DNA from 3 places in the Pararhizobium sp. DWP3-4 genome. Region 3 is predicted to be linked to each of the others. Evidence: riboswitches for the same ligand, from Rfam matches in the RefSeq annotation. Region 3 holds a riboswitch; each other region holds the start of a gene.

Region 1 (4,761 bases), on a different contig from region 3:
ATCGCGTCTATGTTGCGTGGGCCGGGTGTCGCTTCGACATAGTCGAGCACAGCGAAACGATCACTCCTGAAGGCGTCGAGGTTTTTGAACGCGGGATTTTCTTTCATGAAGGCAATCTTCTGCTCGGCTGTCACGTCGCCATAATTCACGATGACGATCACCTGCGGATTGCGTTCGATCACCGGCTCCCAGGAGACTTCGACCCAGTTTTTGTCCACATCGTCCATGATGTTGACGCCACCGGCTGCCTCGATCATCGCGGTTGGAATACCGAACCGTCCGGATGTGAATGGTTTTTCGGTGCCGGAATCGTAGACAAAAACGCGAACAGGTTGCTTGACCTCGCCAATCCGGTTTTTGATGTCGGCAAGCCCTTTTTCATAGCCTGCGACCAGCGTCTTGGCTTTGTCATCGACCCCGAAGATTGCGCCGAGGTTGAGGATATCGACAAACATGTCGCTCATCGTTGGCTTGGCCTTCGCCATGATGTGAATGCAGGATTCCGTCAGCTCGTAGACATTGATCTTGAACGGCGCGAGTGTTTCGGGCGTGACCTCGCCGCCAACCTTCATGCCGTAGTTCCAGCCGGCGAAAAGGAAGTCGGCGTCCGCATTGAGCAGGACTTCCTTGGTCGGATATTTCTCCGACAGTTCGGGGAGTTCCTTGACACCGTCACGGAGCTTTTGATCCAATGTCTTCCAAGCGGAAATGCCGGTATAGCCGACCATGCGGTCCTGCAGCTGCAGAGCCAGCATCATCTCGGTGAGATTGACATCGTTGGAAATCGCCCGCTTCGGCGCGGCCTCGAAGGTGACGTCGCGGTTGCAGCTCTTCACGGTGACCGGATAGGCAAGCGCCGGCATGGCGATGAGGGCGGTGGCGAGGAACCCCGCGGCAGAGGCAAGCAAGCGGAAAGAGGGCATGGTTTGTCCTTTCGGTTCAGGCGGTCTTGAGGGAAAATGAAAAGCGCGCGGCGGCGTTGCCCTTTACCGGATGGGCAAGGGCGGTGACGCCGAAGGTGGTCGAAATCGCGTGTGGTGTCAGCACGTCGTCCGGGAGGCCGAAGCCGACCATCCGGCCGTCGCGCATCAGCGCCACATGGGTAGCAAACGTACTGGCCAGATTGATATCATGCAGCGTGGTGACGATGGTGAGCTTCAGCCCGGCCAGCAGATGAAGAATTTCCAGCTGGTGGCGGATATCGAGATGGTTGGTCGGTTCGTCGAGAATGACGATATCCGGTTCCTGCGCCAGCGCTCGGGCAACCAGCACCCGCTGCTTCTCGCCGCCCGACAGTGTCGTGAACTGGCGGCTGGCCATTGAAGCGAGATCGAGATGCTGCAGGCAGTGAGCAACCTGCGCGCGGTCCTCGTCCGTCCAGCCTGTCAGGCCCTGACGTCTCGGAATGCGGCCCATCATGACCACATCGAGCACGGTGAAGGCGAAATCTGCCGGCATTTCCTGCAGCACCACGGCGACACGGCGGGCGGCAGCCCGGGCGGAAAGCTTGCGAATATCCTCGCCATCGATCTCGACCCGGCCCTCGATCGGGGCCGTCCCACGATAAAGGCAGCGCAACAGCGATGTCTTGCCAGCACCGTTCGGCCCGACGATGGCAAGCCGGTGACCGGCCCCCAGCGAGAAGCTGACGTCGCGAACGAGAAGGAGATTGGCTTTTGGACCCCAGCTAAGGCCCAAAACGTTCAGACTGGCGCCACGCCCGTCACAGCTCATCGGTTGCCCCCCGGGATCACGGTTTTCATTGGATGCGCGCTCCGTTCTGTTCCGACACAAGGAAAACGGCCGGAATCCGGGCAATGGTCTTGCCTCCGAGGCCGCGCGGACGTTCGGCCTCGCGTGTCAGGCCATCCGGCCGTTCAGCAAAGATCACGGCGAAATCCACAAGTGCGCGGATATCCGTGTCCGGCGCGATATCGCCAAACAGATAGGTCGCCTTGCCGCTGGCCTGGAAAGCGATCGTGCAGGGGCGCCGGCAACCGGCCATGCAGACGGTGCCCTCGATCGAAAAGTCGGACCCGCCGGCGATATCCAGGCGCGACAGGCTGTCGTTGAGACGAGCCAGCAGTTCCAATCCGGGGCGGCATGCCGTTCCGGTGATCCGGCAATCGGTGCAGACGGTTATGATGTGCTGTGGATGATGCGCCATGTCTTATCCCCGGAGGCAACGTCCGGAGTCCACATGGCGACAAAGTGCAGGCGCGCAAAAGCGCTGCTTTCAAGCCAGATTTTTTCCATCGGAACACCCCGTCCGTTGCAGTTGATCATCGATGATGGCAGGTCTCCTGGCTCGCGGGTCAGTGCGCATCCACCCCTTCCCGGCTTTTGGCCAGTGGGATGTTGTGAATGCGCTCGCCGCTTACAGTTGCGGGGGCAGCCACGGTTTTGGCCCCTTTTGGGTCATCCTCACCGTGTTCCCTTTTCAGCCGCTCCAGGGTCACCTGGAAGCAGCACCATCAGAGCGACATCTCGCACGATTCCAACAACCTGACAACGCCGGATTCCAATCTTTCGATATCATCATCGTGAACGTAATGTTATTTTATTACTAAGTGGTCGTCAAGCGGGACTGGGCGCCTGATGCATGGGTTGTTGCTTGTCGTGCCGTAAGATCTGCAGCGTCCGGCGCCCCGCCCCGCATGCTTGCGGAATGCCCCGGCCTGGTGTGTATGGGCAATGCGGTGTTCCCGCGGTAACCGCCGGACCGGAGGATTGCGCATATTCAGGCTCCATCATCTGTTGTTGGAGCGTCCAATGAATTTTTTAAATCTCGCCGATCACCCGGAGCGCAGCGTTGCGATCTTTGCCCTTGTCGTGTGGATAGCGACAATTGGACGGGCGATCACCATCACCTATGGCCAGTGACGGCCGCAGCTGGAAGGAAACTGGATGGCGAGAGCTGTAAATCCCGGCTTGGATGCGAGGCGTTGCGGTCTGTTTTACAGCGTCTCCGGCGGAAAACCGCCGGATTGATGAAGGGAGTTCCTGCTAAAATGTGAGGGCTTGAGCAAAAGACTAGGCGAATTATGTGAGAAAATTTGCCCCACGCTCTGGATTTGGTTCGTAAATTGCTCTACTGCCCCTGCCATCTCTTTAGTGAACATCAGACTTTGAAAGATTCACATGCAAGTATTGGTTCGCGACAACAACGTCGATCAGGCTCTCCGAGTGTTGAAGAAGAAGCTTCAGCGCGAAGGCGTCTTCCGTGAAATGCGTATGCGGGAAGCCTACGAAAAGCCGTCCGTCAAAAAGGCACGCCAGAAGGCCGAGGCTATCAGCCGTCAGCGCAAGAATGCGCGCAAGCAGCTGCAGCGCGAAGGCCTTCTGCCGGCACCGAAGAAGAAGCCAACCCGCTAATAGCGGCGGCTTTCGACGAGATTGGGGCTTTCTAGTCTAAGGCGCGTCCGGTATCCGGACGCGCTAGTTTTCGTTGTTTCCGGATACGTAGATTTGAGAGATGCGGCGGCCATCGGCCGTGACGGTGGCGCTGTGGCGGTCGATCGTTCGCCGATCGCATCCGCGACCCGCAGTGCTTTTCTTCCTTGAGCGGTCCGGTTAATGACTGCTGGTACGCTGGTACCATTGCAAGCTCCAAAGGCTTGTGGCTCTGCAAGTCCATATTTCAGCGATGCAGGTCCCTCGTTGCTTCTCCAGCATTCATAGCTCTCCATGTGGCGCGCACCCTCGGTCGCGGGAGACAAATGTGATTCCCCTGCAGGTGGCCGAGTTGCAACCCTCAGTGAATTTCCGCTGTATAAAGGAAATAATTCCTACAGGCCGCTGCGGCGGATGTCCGAAAGGACGTTCGCAGCGGCCACGTCTCGTGTGACCGCGTGTTGCGGCCCTTAAGCGGTTACGCTAAGCCTTCGCCGCCCGATGGCGGGAAACTCGCCGTTGGGCGCGGTGCGGGAGGAAAACATGCCGGATCAATCGCTTGTCACTTATGTTGGCGTGGCCCATCCGTGGATGTGCGACGTCATGGGGCATATGAACGTTCGCTATTATGCCGCGATGTTCGACGATGCCAGTTTTCAGCTTCTTGGTCATATCGCCGGCGCAGACGGTCTTGCCGATACAAGCCGAGGCTGGGCGGATGTCCGCTCGGAGGTTGAATACAAGCACGAGACCAAAGCTGGCGCGTTGCTGACGATCCACTCTCGCGTGGTGAAGGCCGGGCGCAGTTCGGTGACGTTCGAGCAGGTCATGTCCGGTTCGCTCGACGGCGTCGTCCATGCGGTCAACCGCACGGTCAGCGTCCGGTTCGATCTTGTCGGGCGGGTCGCCGTTGCAATCGACCCCGAGATGCGGACACGTGCAGAGGCGTTTCAGACTGAGGCAGCATCCAACGAAAACAGTGCCGGTTAAGCGCCGTAGATGCGCTCATCGAGCGGCGTTTCGGCGATTGCGGTCTGGATACCGGTGATGAGCGCCTTTTCGGCACGGTTGATGATTTTCTCAGGGTTCACCAGCAGGAACACGTCGATCGCGGGGGGCGCCTCATAGGGCGGCAACCGCCACAAAAGGCCATCCTGCACATCGCGCTTGGCGACGTGAACAGGGAGCGGGCCGATACCGAGCCCTGCCACGATCATGCGCCGGACCTCCTCAAGGCTTGACGAGACGCCGACCACATTGCTTGCCAGTTTTGCCTCGCTGCGCAAAAGCGCCACTGGCCGCAGCACATCGGCAACATTGTCCGTGTGGAACGAGACGGAAGGCTCGCCCTTCAAATCGGCGAGCTTC
Region 2 (4,761 bases), on a different contig from region 3:
CGCAGCCCGTGCCAGCTGTGGCGCGGCGCATGGGTCTCGACGATGAAGCCGAGATTGAGGTTCGGCATATTGCGGGAAATGTTCTCCAGCTCGTCGCGGAACAAGAGATCATCCGGCTGGCGGGCGCAGGACAGAAAAGAGACGTCCGTCTGCGGCGCGCAATCGGCCATCCAGCGGGTCATCGACATCATCGGCGTGATGCCGGACCCGGCCGAGATGAACAGGTATTTTTCGCCGGGATGACGCACGAACGAGAAGTCGCCGAGCGGTCCGAAGGCCTTCAGCTTCATGCCCGGCTTGAGGGTTTCGAACATCCAGCGGGTGCCGATGCTCGACGCCTGCGCCTTGACGGTGACGGCGACCGAAAACGGCCGCGACGGCGTCGAGGACAAAGTGTACGTGCGCATCACCGGATCGTCCGCCTTGACCGGCAGTTCCAGCGTGACGAACTGGCCCGGCAGATAGCGGAACCAGCTGTCCTTGTCGGCCTTGAAGCCGAACGTCATCACGTCCGGCCCTTCGGCGGTGACGGAGATGCATTCCAGGAGCTGCTGCCGGTCGTTGAACGGCTGCAACTCGTCAAAGTGCCGGAAGGATGAGGCAATCGTCATGTCAGGCGACCCGAACCAGAGGGGTGGAGATGGAGCTGCCCTGCAGGCGGTCCGCCAGGAAGTTGGTGTACCATTCGACGAACTGCATCACGCCGCCTTCGTGTTCCGGCGAATAGGGACCGGGCTGATAGGCGAGCGAGCGGATGCCGAAGGCGTTTTCCTCGACGATCTGGCGGTCCTGGTCGTTGGTCTCGGTCCAGACATGCGTCAGCTCGTCGATGCTGTAATCGACGCCCTCGACGGCATCCTTGTGCACCAGCCACTTCGTCGTGACCTGCGTCAGTTCGGGCCCAAGCGGCAGGACGCGGAAGGTGATGGCGTGGTCGGCCAGTACATGGTTCCAGGTCGACGGATAGTGGAACAAGAGCAGCGTGCCGATATGGCTCTGGCTGACATCGTCGGACAGCTGGCGCTTGACGGCGCGTTTGCCGGACATGGTGTAGCTTTCAGCGCCCTCGATCAGCGGCATGCGGGCGACGCGGAACTGGCCCTTGTGATCGATCTTGAACTCGCTCGGCAGGCCCGAGGCTTCGCAATGTGCCCAATGGGCGGCGATGACCGGATCGTCCTTGGCGCCCTGCACGCCGGTTGCCGTCGGTGCTTCCGGATAGGTGCGGCAAAGTTCGGGGTGGTTGGCGGCGCAGTGGTAGCATTCCCGGTTGTTTTCCCAGACGAGCTTCCAGTTGCCCTTTTCGATGATGGTGCTTTCGAAGGCGACCTTGGTGTCTTTTAGATTGTGCGGCGTCAGATAGGACGAGACCATGTCGCGCACCGGTTGGAAATCCATCGCCTCTTCGGCCAGGCAGATAAAGATATAGCCGCCGATGGTTTCGCAGTGGATCGGTTTCAGACCATGCTGGTTCTTGTCGAAATCCTCGCCCATCTGGCGGGCGAACAAAAGCTTGCCATCCAGCTCGTAGGTCCACTGGTGATAGGGACAGACAAGCTTGGCGGACGAGCCCTTGGCACCGGCGCAGACGCGCGAGCCGCGATGGCGGCAGGAATTGTGCAGCGCCCGCACGGTGCCTGTGCGATCGCGGACGATGACGACCGGATATTCGCCGACCTGCACGGTGAAATAATTGCCGGATTTCGGGATTTCGCACTCATGACCGATGAACAGCCAGTCCTTGTACCAGATTTCCTCCATATCGAGCCGGTAGAGATCGGGATCGGTGTAGAAGGCCTGCTCGAGACTGTGCGTGCCGCGCCGGTTCTTCAATGTGCGGAGGACTTCGCTGCGGAGATCCATGGTCATTTCCTTGTGCTCGCCAACTTTTTGAACGTTGCAGCAGACAGGAAAGGAACCGCCGGCGCGCCGGGAGAGCGCGTGGTTACAGTGGTTCTCCTTCCGGCTGCCCGCCGCAACCCAGATATCAATTTCATCACAAGGCTGGTTTCCGGGCTCTGGAGCTGTCCTTGCGGACGATCCCGGCGCCTTCCCGGATTTCTCCAGTGGCCTTTTGCCGAGGTTTCGCTCCACCACCGTTGCGGGGGCAGCGCCGGATTTCGACCGGCTTCCCAATTCTCCGCCCTTCCCTATAAAGACGGCACCTTGAGTGTCTTCATCTAATCCGCACGCCCGGAAAAACAGCCGCCAGTTTACGACATCCGATTCCAGAAAGACGACACGGAACAGATTGCATGCGACCTCGGCCCATGTGGCTATTTTATAAGCATAAACAACGCGATCTGCTGAATTTTCAGCAAAAGGCCGGTTTTCCGCGCAACGCTTCGGCAATCGGCTGCGAAGCGGCCTCTTTGCGACATCGCGCGGCACCAGTGCTGGCGCCGCCATGTGCATACTGCGCGGCAAAAGGTTGATGCCTGGAAAGACTGCATTAACCATAACACGTTAGCTTCATCTCATGAGCGATTACGCCCCGGAGTGCTTTGTCTGCATTCCGCGCATTCTGGTACAGGCCGATGTCAAACTTGAGATATTTCGATGCCGCCGCAGTCAAGAAGCCGGCTCCATCGCCGAAGGCGGCGATCTATACCGAATTCCTGCGCACAGGGCGGATCAACCGGCACCAGCAGGAATGGAGTGCCACAGAAAAACGCTATCTGACCCATCAGGAAGTCGCCACCCGCACCGGCAAGAAGCTCGAAGCGGCCGGTACCGCGACGCATGAGCGGATCAACGGCTTCCATCGGTCGATCCGGTTTCCCAGACTGCTTTTCCACCGCACGCTCGCCGATAGCCCGCATCTCGGTTACTGCCATGTGACGGCCGCGCGGACGAAATTTGCCAAGTTCGAGGATGTCCGCTGGTCGTTCTACATTGCCAATTTCTTTTCCGATATCGGCGACGACCAGCATTTTTTCGAGAAGATCAAACTCGGTTATTCGCGGATGTATTTCGCTGTGGCAACCGAGATGGATGCCGAGGCCGGCAAGCTGACGGTCAATCGCGCTGTGCATGACAACGGGCTGTTGTTTCGCACCCGCGACCCCAAGGAAGCCCTGAAGAACGTGCTTCTGCTCGGCGCCCGCAACGAACAGCTTCGCAAGATCATCGGCAGCCTCTGATCACTGCTTGTAGATCAGCCAATCGCGCCCGGGCGGCTGCTCGCCTTCTGCGCCATGAACGATGGTCTGGTCGCCGCCCTTGCCCTGCGCCCTGGCAAGCGCCTTTTCCGCCGTACCGACAAGATCGAAGGCGTTGCTGGCATCATCCGACATGCAGATGCCCACCGAAAGCGTCACGCAGCCGAGATCGCGCCCGGTTTTAGGATGTGTGAAATGCGTGCCGCGCAAGGCCGAACGCAACAGCGCCACAAGCCGCACCACCTCCCGCTCCTCGCCCGCATTGACCAGAAAACCGAAACGGGTGCCGTCGAAACGGGCCACGAGTTCGCTTGACGGAAACGCCTGCTGGATGATGCCGCCGATATGCCGGGCCAGCGGCTCGGCCAATGCCGCCGCCTGTTCGCCCGACAGGCGGCGGCTGGTATCCGGTTCGGCAATGGCGATGCCGCAGGCAAGCGGCAGATCCGGATCGGCATAGACCTTGGCCAGCGCCTTGTTGAAGGCGCGGCGATTGGCAAGCCCGGTGACTGCATCCGAAAATTTCCGCGCTTCGAAGTCGGCAAGATCCTTCTGGACGCCGGCAATGACGCTCGATTGCGCCGTGACGCTTTGTTCCATTTCGGCATTGTGCGACACCTGCCGCTCGGTGGCCCGCTTCAGCGCCTGGATGGAATTGGCAAGCGCCGCCTGGCTCGCGTCACCGGACACCACCAGCGCTTTCGTCGCCTCGCTGATCAGCTTGCCATAATCATCGAGCTGATCTTTTTCGCGCGACAGGAGGTTCATGAAATTGCTCATCTCGTCGCGCACGATCGTCGTCGATCGCGCCAGCACGCTCGCCTCGTGATGATGCGGCAGATATTTGCGGCCCAGTTCATCAAGCGCCGATTGCGACTTGTACTTGCCGAGCGCGATGAACTCGCGAACCAGGTCCGGATTGGCCCCGCCATAAGCCTCGTAGACGAGTTCGTAATTCCTCGGGATGGCATCGATCCCCATCTGATGCATGGCGGTGGCGATGCGCAGCGCAAGGTCGTTCGGCATGGATTTCTTGTTGGCCATAAGGGCTCCGGCTGAGTGCAGAATCCGACAGCTAGCATGGGCAACTTTCCCCGCTGCTAACCGGACCTGTCGCATTTTAAGAAACCCGAATTCCGGCTGTGGCGAAACGGCACAATCGGCGCAAGCCTGCACATCGCCAGCGAATGCGCTTGGCAACGTCCAGCTTCGCCCTGTAAAGAAAACGCCGGAGCGCCTGCCTGGGTTTTTAAGGACTGGCGCATGACGTTTGGAAGTTTGATGGCGCTGATCATAGACACACGGACCGAGCCGGACCGCGCCTTGGCGGCCGCCTGCGAAACGCTTGGCGAAGGCCTGCCTGTGGCGATCCCGACAGAGACGGTCTACGGGCTGGCGGCAGACGCTACCAATCCGGACGCGATCAGCCGAATCTATGAAATGAAAGGCCGTCCGCGCTTCAATCCGCTGATCTGCCATGTCGCCGATTTCGCCATGGCGGAAGCCCATGTCGCCTTCGATCCCCTATCGCGAAAGCTGGCCGAAGCCTTCTGGCCGGGACCCCTGACGCTGATCCTGCCGATCAAGCCGGACAGCAGCG
Region 3 (4,761 bases):
CAGCGTGCTGAAGGCGGCAGCTTCACACGAGGGGCGCCGGGCGGTACTGGCCGAGATCTGCGAGGCCTTTGCGACAGGGCCCGGCGTCGTCGTGCTGAAGCGGGCTTTCGAGGATACGGCCATCATCGATATCGCGAGCGGCATTTTCGACGATATCATCAACGAGCAGCACCAGACCAGCACTGGCGGTGGCGATCATTTTGCCAAGCCGGGCGCCAATGACCGGATCTGGAATTCGCTGGAAAAGCACTGCCTGCGCGACCCTGAAAATTTTGCCGCCTACTACGGCAACGCCCTGATCGCTTTGGTCAGCGAGGCCTGGCTCGGGCCGAGCTACCAGATGACGGCGCAGGTCAACCGGGTCAATCCGGGCGGAGCGGCGCAATCGGCACACCGGGACTATCATCTCGGCTTCTTGACCTCGTCCGTCATCGAGCAGTTTCCGGCACATGTTCATCGGCTGTCGCCGGTCCTGACGCTGCAGGGGGCGGTGGCGCATTGCGACATGCCGCTGGAAAGCGGGCCGACTTTGTTCCTGCCCTACAGCCAGACCTATGTTCCGGGCTATCTGGCGCTGAAACGCCAGGAGTTTCGCGAGTATTTCGATCGCCACCATGTGCAGTTGCCGCTGGAAAAGGGCGATCTGGTGTTCTTCAATCCGGCGCTGTTCCATGCGGCGGGAACCAATCGTTCCGAAGGGATCAAGCGGGTGGCAAACCTGTTGCAGGTTTCCTCGGCTTTCGGTCGGGCGATGGAAACTGTCAACCGGCAACGCATGAGCGCCGTGCTCTATCCGGCCTTGAAGGCGATGCTGGCGGATGGGCGCTTGTCTGGCAGCGAAGCCGCTTGCGCCATCGCATCCTGTGCCGAGGGCTATTCGTTCCCGACCAATCTCGACCGGGATCCACCGTTGGGCGGGCTTGCCCCGAAGACGCAGGCGCAGTTGATGCACGAAGCTCTGTCCGGCGGCTGGGAGGAAAGTGCATTCGTAGCGGCGCTTGCCGAGCAATCGGAGAAGAAGCTCAGTTAACGGACCCATGTTTTGCAATTTCAACTCCTGCCCGAATGCCGGGCGGGAGTTTTTTGGCATCGGCGATATCGAAATGGAGGAAAGACAATGAGCACTGACTATGGCCGTCTGGACGGCAAGATCGCAATCGTTACCGGTGGAACGCAAGGCCTGGGGGCGGCGATCGCGACGCTGTTTGCCGAGCGCGGCGCGGCCGGCATCGTCATCTGCGGCCGCAATGCCACCAAGGGCGAGGCCAAGGCGGCCGAGATCGGCAAGGCGACCGGAACCCGGGTCGTCTATGTGCAGGCCGATCTGGAAAAGGTCGAGGATGCGCGCAAGGTGGTTGTTGCCTGCGACAGGGAATTTGGCCGGGTCGATGCGCTGGTCAACGCGGCGGCGATTACCGATCGCGGCACGATCCTCGATACCAGCCCGGAACTGTTTGACCGGATGTTTGCCATCAATGTGCGCGCGCCGTTCTTTCTGATGCAGGAAACCATCAACGTCATGCGCCGGGAAAAAATCGAGGGGACCATCGTCAATATCGGGTCGATGTCGGCCATGGCCGGGCAGCCTTTCATCTCTGCCTATTGCGCGTCCAAGGGCGCGCTGGAAACGCTGACCAAGAACACGGCCTACGCGGTGCTGCGCAACCGGATCCGCGTCAATGGCCTGAACATCGGCTGGATGGCATCCGAAGGTGAGGACCGCATTCAGCGCGAATTCCACGGATCGCCCACCGACTGGCTGGAAAAGGCGGCGGTCAGCCAACCCTTCGGCCGCTTGGTCGATCCTGCGGAAGTGGCGCGCGCCTGCGCGTATCTGTCGTCGGCGGAATCCGGCCTGATGACCGGTTCGATGATTTGCTTCGACCAGTCGATCTGGGGGGCTTATGATGGATCGCCGCATCCGGTCGCGGCGATCTGATGAGAACCGGCGGGCCGCCTTGCAAACGGCGGCCCGCTATGGCCACATCGTTTCGTTCAGGTGCCTGCGCAAGCAGGAGAATCGGGAATCCGGTGAAAATCCGGGACGTGCCCAGCGCTGTAACGGGGACGGCTTTGCTTTTACGAATCTCTGAATCATTTCAGAGTTCTGCCACTGGATCTTCAATCGATCCGGGAAGGCGGCAAAACCGGATGATCCGCAGTCAGAAGACCGGCCTGACGAGATGGACCAGCCCCGCGCGGACGGCGGGAGGTTTCGCACTGTTGGGGATCAAACGATGCAAACTGAACCACAAGACCGCCTTGTGAGGGCGGACGCATTCTCATCGGACGAGCGCGCCGCCGTCTACCGCGCCATCGAAACCCGCCGCGACGTGCGCGACCAGTTCCTGCCGGCGCCCCTGCCGGACGCGCTCATCGGGCGGTTGCTCGCTGCCGCACACAGCGCGCCGTCGGTCGGCTTCATGCAGCCATGGAATTTCATCGTCGTCCGGGACGAGGACCGGCGCGCTCGTGTTTTCGAAGCCTTCCAGCGGGCCAACGAAGAGGCGGCGCTGATGTTCGAGGGCGAGGTACGGGACAAATACCGGTCGTTGAAGCTCGAAGGGATCCGCAAGGCGCCCGTCAGCATCTGCGTGACCTGTGATCCGACCCGGGCAGGCAAGGTCGTTCTCGGCCGGACGCACAATCCGCGCATGGATGCCTTTTCCACCGTCTGCGCGGTGCAGAATCTCTGGCTTGCTGCACGGGCCGAAGGCGTCGGCGTCGGCTGGGTCAGCATTTTTCACGAACGCGACATCAAGGACGTGCTCGACATTCCCGATCACGTCGACATCATCGCCTGGCTCTGCCTTGGTTATGTCGACACGCTCCATGCCGAGCCGGAACTGGCCGTCAAAGGCTGGCGCCAGCGCTTGCCGCTCAAGGATTTGGTGTTTTCCGATTGCTGGGGGGCGCGACCAGTCGATTGATCAGTTGGTCTGCTGTAGTTCCTGATATCCGGGGCCGGTTGGATGCCTGAGGTCGATCGAGGTTTCCTGCGAAGGCAGGAAGCTCGGGCCGACAACGCGAACCTTGTTGTCCTGCGGATTGTAGGGCCGATCGGCAACGGGGGTCTTCACCTCGACCGGGTCGGCCTTCTTGCGGGTGCGAACATTGATAACGCCCTTGCCGTCGTCCGGCGTGCTCTGTGGTATCGCCGTGCGTCCGGCGGGAGCGCAGCCGCACTGACCGGGCTGGCTGAAATCGCGGGTCTTGTAGGCGAAAGCCGACGGCAGGTCGGCATAGGGTTCGCCGGTGGCGGCGGAGACCATCTGGTTTGTTTCTTCGGTCGCCAGGGCATGATAGTAGAGCGCCGTCTCCGCTCCCGGACACCGCCGCTGGCAGGTTTCGGCATCGCGCTGGAAATCGGCCGGGGACGAGTTCGACGAGATCGGGAAGAACGCGCCGTCGCAGGTACGCACGCACATGGTGCGCAGGCTGCCCGGATAGTCCGCGCTTGGACCAAAGCCGTCATCCGGCGTGGTGAAGTCGGCGTTGCTGCCGCGCATGTCCGGCTCGTCTTCACTGATCGGCGGCAGATCGTTCAGGATGTTGCGGTGGGTTTCCGGCTCTTCGACGGCGGCACTGAGGACTTCATCCTCCTCCTCGGCGCAGCGATTGGCGGCAAGCGCTGCGTGGATGCGCCGCCGGGTGATGTCGCTGGCGCCGCCTTCCAGAAGATTCTGCCGACGGGCTTTCAGCGTTTCGAGATCCATCTCCATCTGAGAGATTTCGGCGTCGAGGCTGTAGCAGGCGTCTTCGTTGGGGCCACCGACAATGATGACGCTGCCTGAACTGCATCCCAGCCGTCTCAGATCGCTGCGGGCCTGCCGCAGATCCAGGTTCTGGCGGGAGATCGCGCTGGTGTAGTCGCGCAGATTGGCATTGGAGGCAACGATCTTCGGCAGGCTGGCAAGGCGGGCATTCAGCCGTTCGCACACAGCCGAGGCATCGGCCGTGGTCGTCATGACCAGAAGAAGCGGAGCGATCAGCGCCGCAAAGGATTTCGAACGGAAGGTCACGTGTTTCTCTCGCCTGAGCATACCGGCACGTGCCGGGTACGAAGGAACATCCTGCGCACTCTGACTTTGCCCTTATCATAACGTCATTCCACGGTGCTGCAACGGTTGCTGCTTGGCAGCGTTAACGGCAGGCGGGAGTTTAATGCGAGGCGAGGCGGGAGAGCCACAATCGGCGGCTCTCCCGGGGCAAGGCAATTATGCCGCCCGGGCGGTTTCCAGGGACATTGGCCTTTCCAGCACCGATCCGCCGATTTCCGCGACGCTTTTCATCCGTTCCAGAAGGTCGGGCGTGACCTCCCAGGCAACGGCCACGGCGTAGACGGAACCGATCCGCTGCGGCTCTCCGATGCGCTCGCCGGGGCAGCCCATCCGCCTGAACATGCGCTCCAGGAAGACATCGGTGACGGTGACGATGTGGCTGAGACCGGATGACAGCCCGAGTTCGCCAACGCCGCACATCAGTTCCGCCGCCGCAATCGTCACCTGATTGGAGCCGCGATCCTGCGAGATGGTCGGATCGATGCAGAAACGGCTGGATTCCCAGACGGACGCGCTGCGCACCTGCGGATTGTCACCAAGCAGGATCGGGAACGTGTCATCCAGCATGTTGGGTCCAAGCGTCGGCAGCAGCCGCAGCGCACCGCGCAGGCGGCCCGTCTGCTCCGAATAGGAGAGCACGTAGAGTGGATTGGCATCATCATAGTGATCGATCTCCCAGTCGCCGCGAAGCGACACATCC

What was found. A riboswitch is a leader RNA that binds a small molecule or an ion and turns the genes downstream of it on or off. The one in region 3 is predicted to bind cobalamin.
Region 1: another riboswitch for cobalamin. It lies ahead of ACP7E6_RS26745 (DUF1636 family protein); the one in region 3 lies ahead of bluB (5,6-dimethylbenzimidazole synthase).
Region 2: another riboswitch for cobalamin. It lies ahead of ACP7E6_RS06260 (aromatic ring-hydroxylating oxygenase subunit alpha); the one in region 3 lies ahead of bluB (5,6-dimethylbenzimidazole synthase).

What each region holds. Positions count from the first base shown of each region.
Region 1 is NZ_JAFCXF010000017.1:19,357-24,117, reverse strand. Features, by position in the region: gene ACP7E6_RS26755 (ABC transporter substrate-binding protein) at 1-923, opposite strand, end outside; gene ACP7E6_RS26750 (ABC transporter ATP-binding protein) at 940-1,734, opposite strand; gene ACP7E6_RS26745 (DUF1636 family protein) at 1,760-2,167, opposite strand; cobalamin riboswitch at 2,277-2,491, opposite strand; gene rpsU (30S ribosomal protein S21) at 3,142-3,375, shown strand; gene ACP7E6_RS26735 (acyl-CoA thioesterase) at 3,937-4,383, shown strand; gene ACP7E6_RS26730 (LysR family transcriptional regulator) at 4,380-4,761, opposite strand, start outside.
Region 2 is NZ_JAFCXF010000002.1:220,147-224,907, forward strand. Features, by position in the region: gene ACP7E6_RS06255 (2Fe-2S iron-sulfur cluster-binding protein) at 1-611, opposite strand, end outside; gene ACP7E6_RS06260 (aromatic ring-hydroxylating oxygenase subunit alpha) at 613-1,863, opposite strand; cobalamin riboswitch at 1,986-2,184, opposite strand; gene ACP7E6_RS06265 (DUF6656 family protein) at 2,538-3,143, shown strand; gene ACP7E6_RS06270 (diguanylate cyclase domain-containing protein) at 3,144-4,205, opposite strand; gene ACP7E6_RS06275 (L-threonylcarbamoyladenylate synthase) at 4,443-4,761, shown strand, end outside.
Region 3 is NZ_JAFCXF010000001.1:880,125-884,885, forward strand. Features, by position in the region: gene ACP7E6_RS04155 (phytanoyl-CoA dioxygenase family protein) at 1-1,030, shown strand, start outside; gene ACP7E6_RS04160 (SDR family oxidoreductase) at 1,118-1,939, shown strand; cobalamin riboswitch at 1,980-2,193, shown strand; gene bluB (5,6-dimethylbenzimidazole synthase) at 2,238-2,930, shown strand; gene ACP7E6_RS04170 (DUF2865 domain-containing protein) at 2,931-4,043, opposite strand; gene ACP7E6_RS04175 (acyl-homoserine-lactone synthase) at 4,218-4,761, opposite strand, start outside.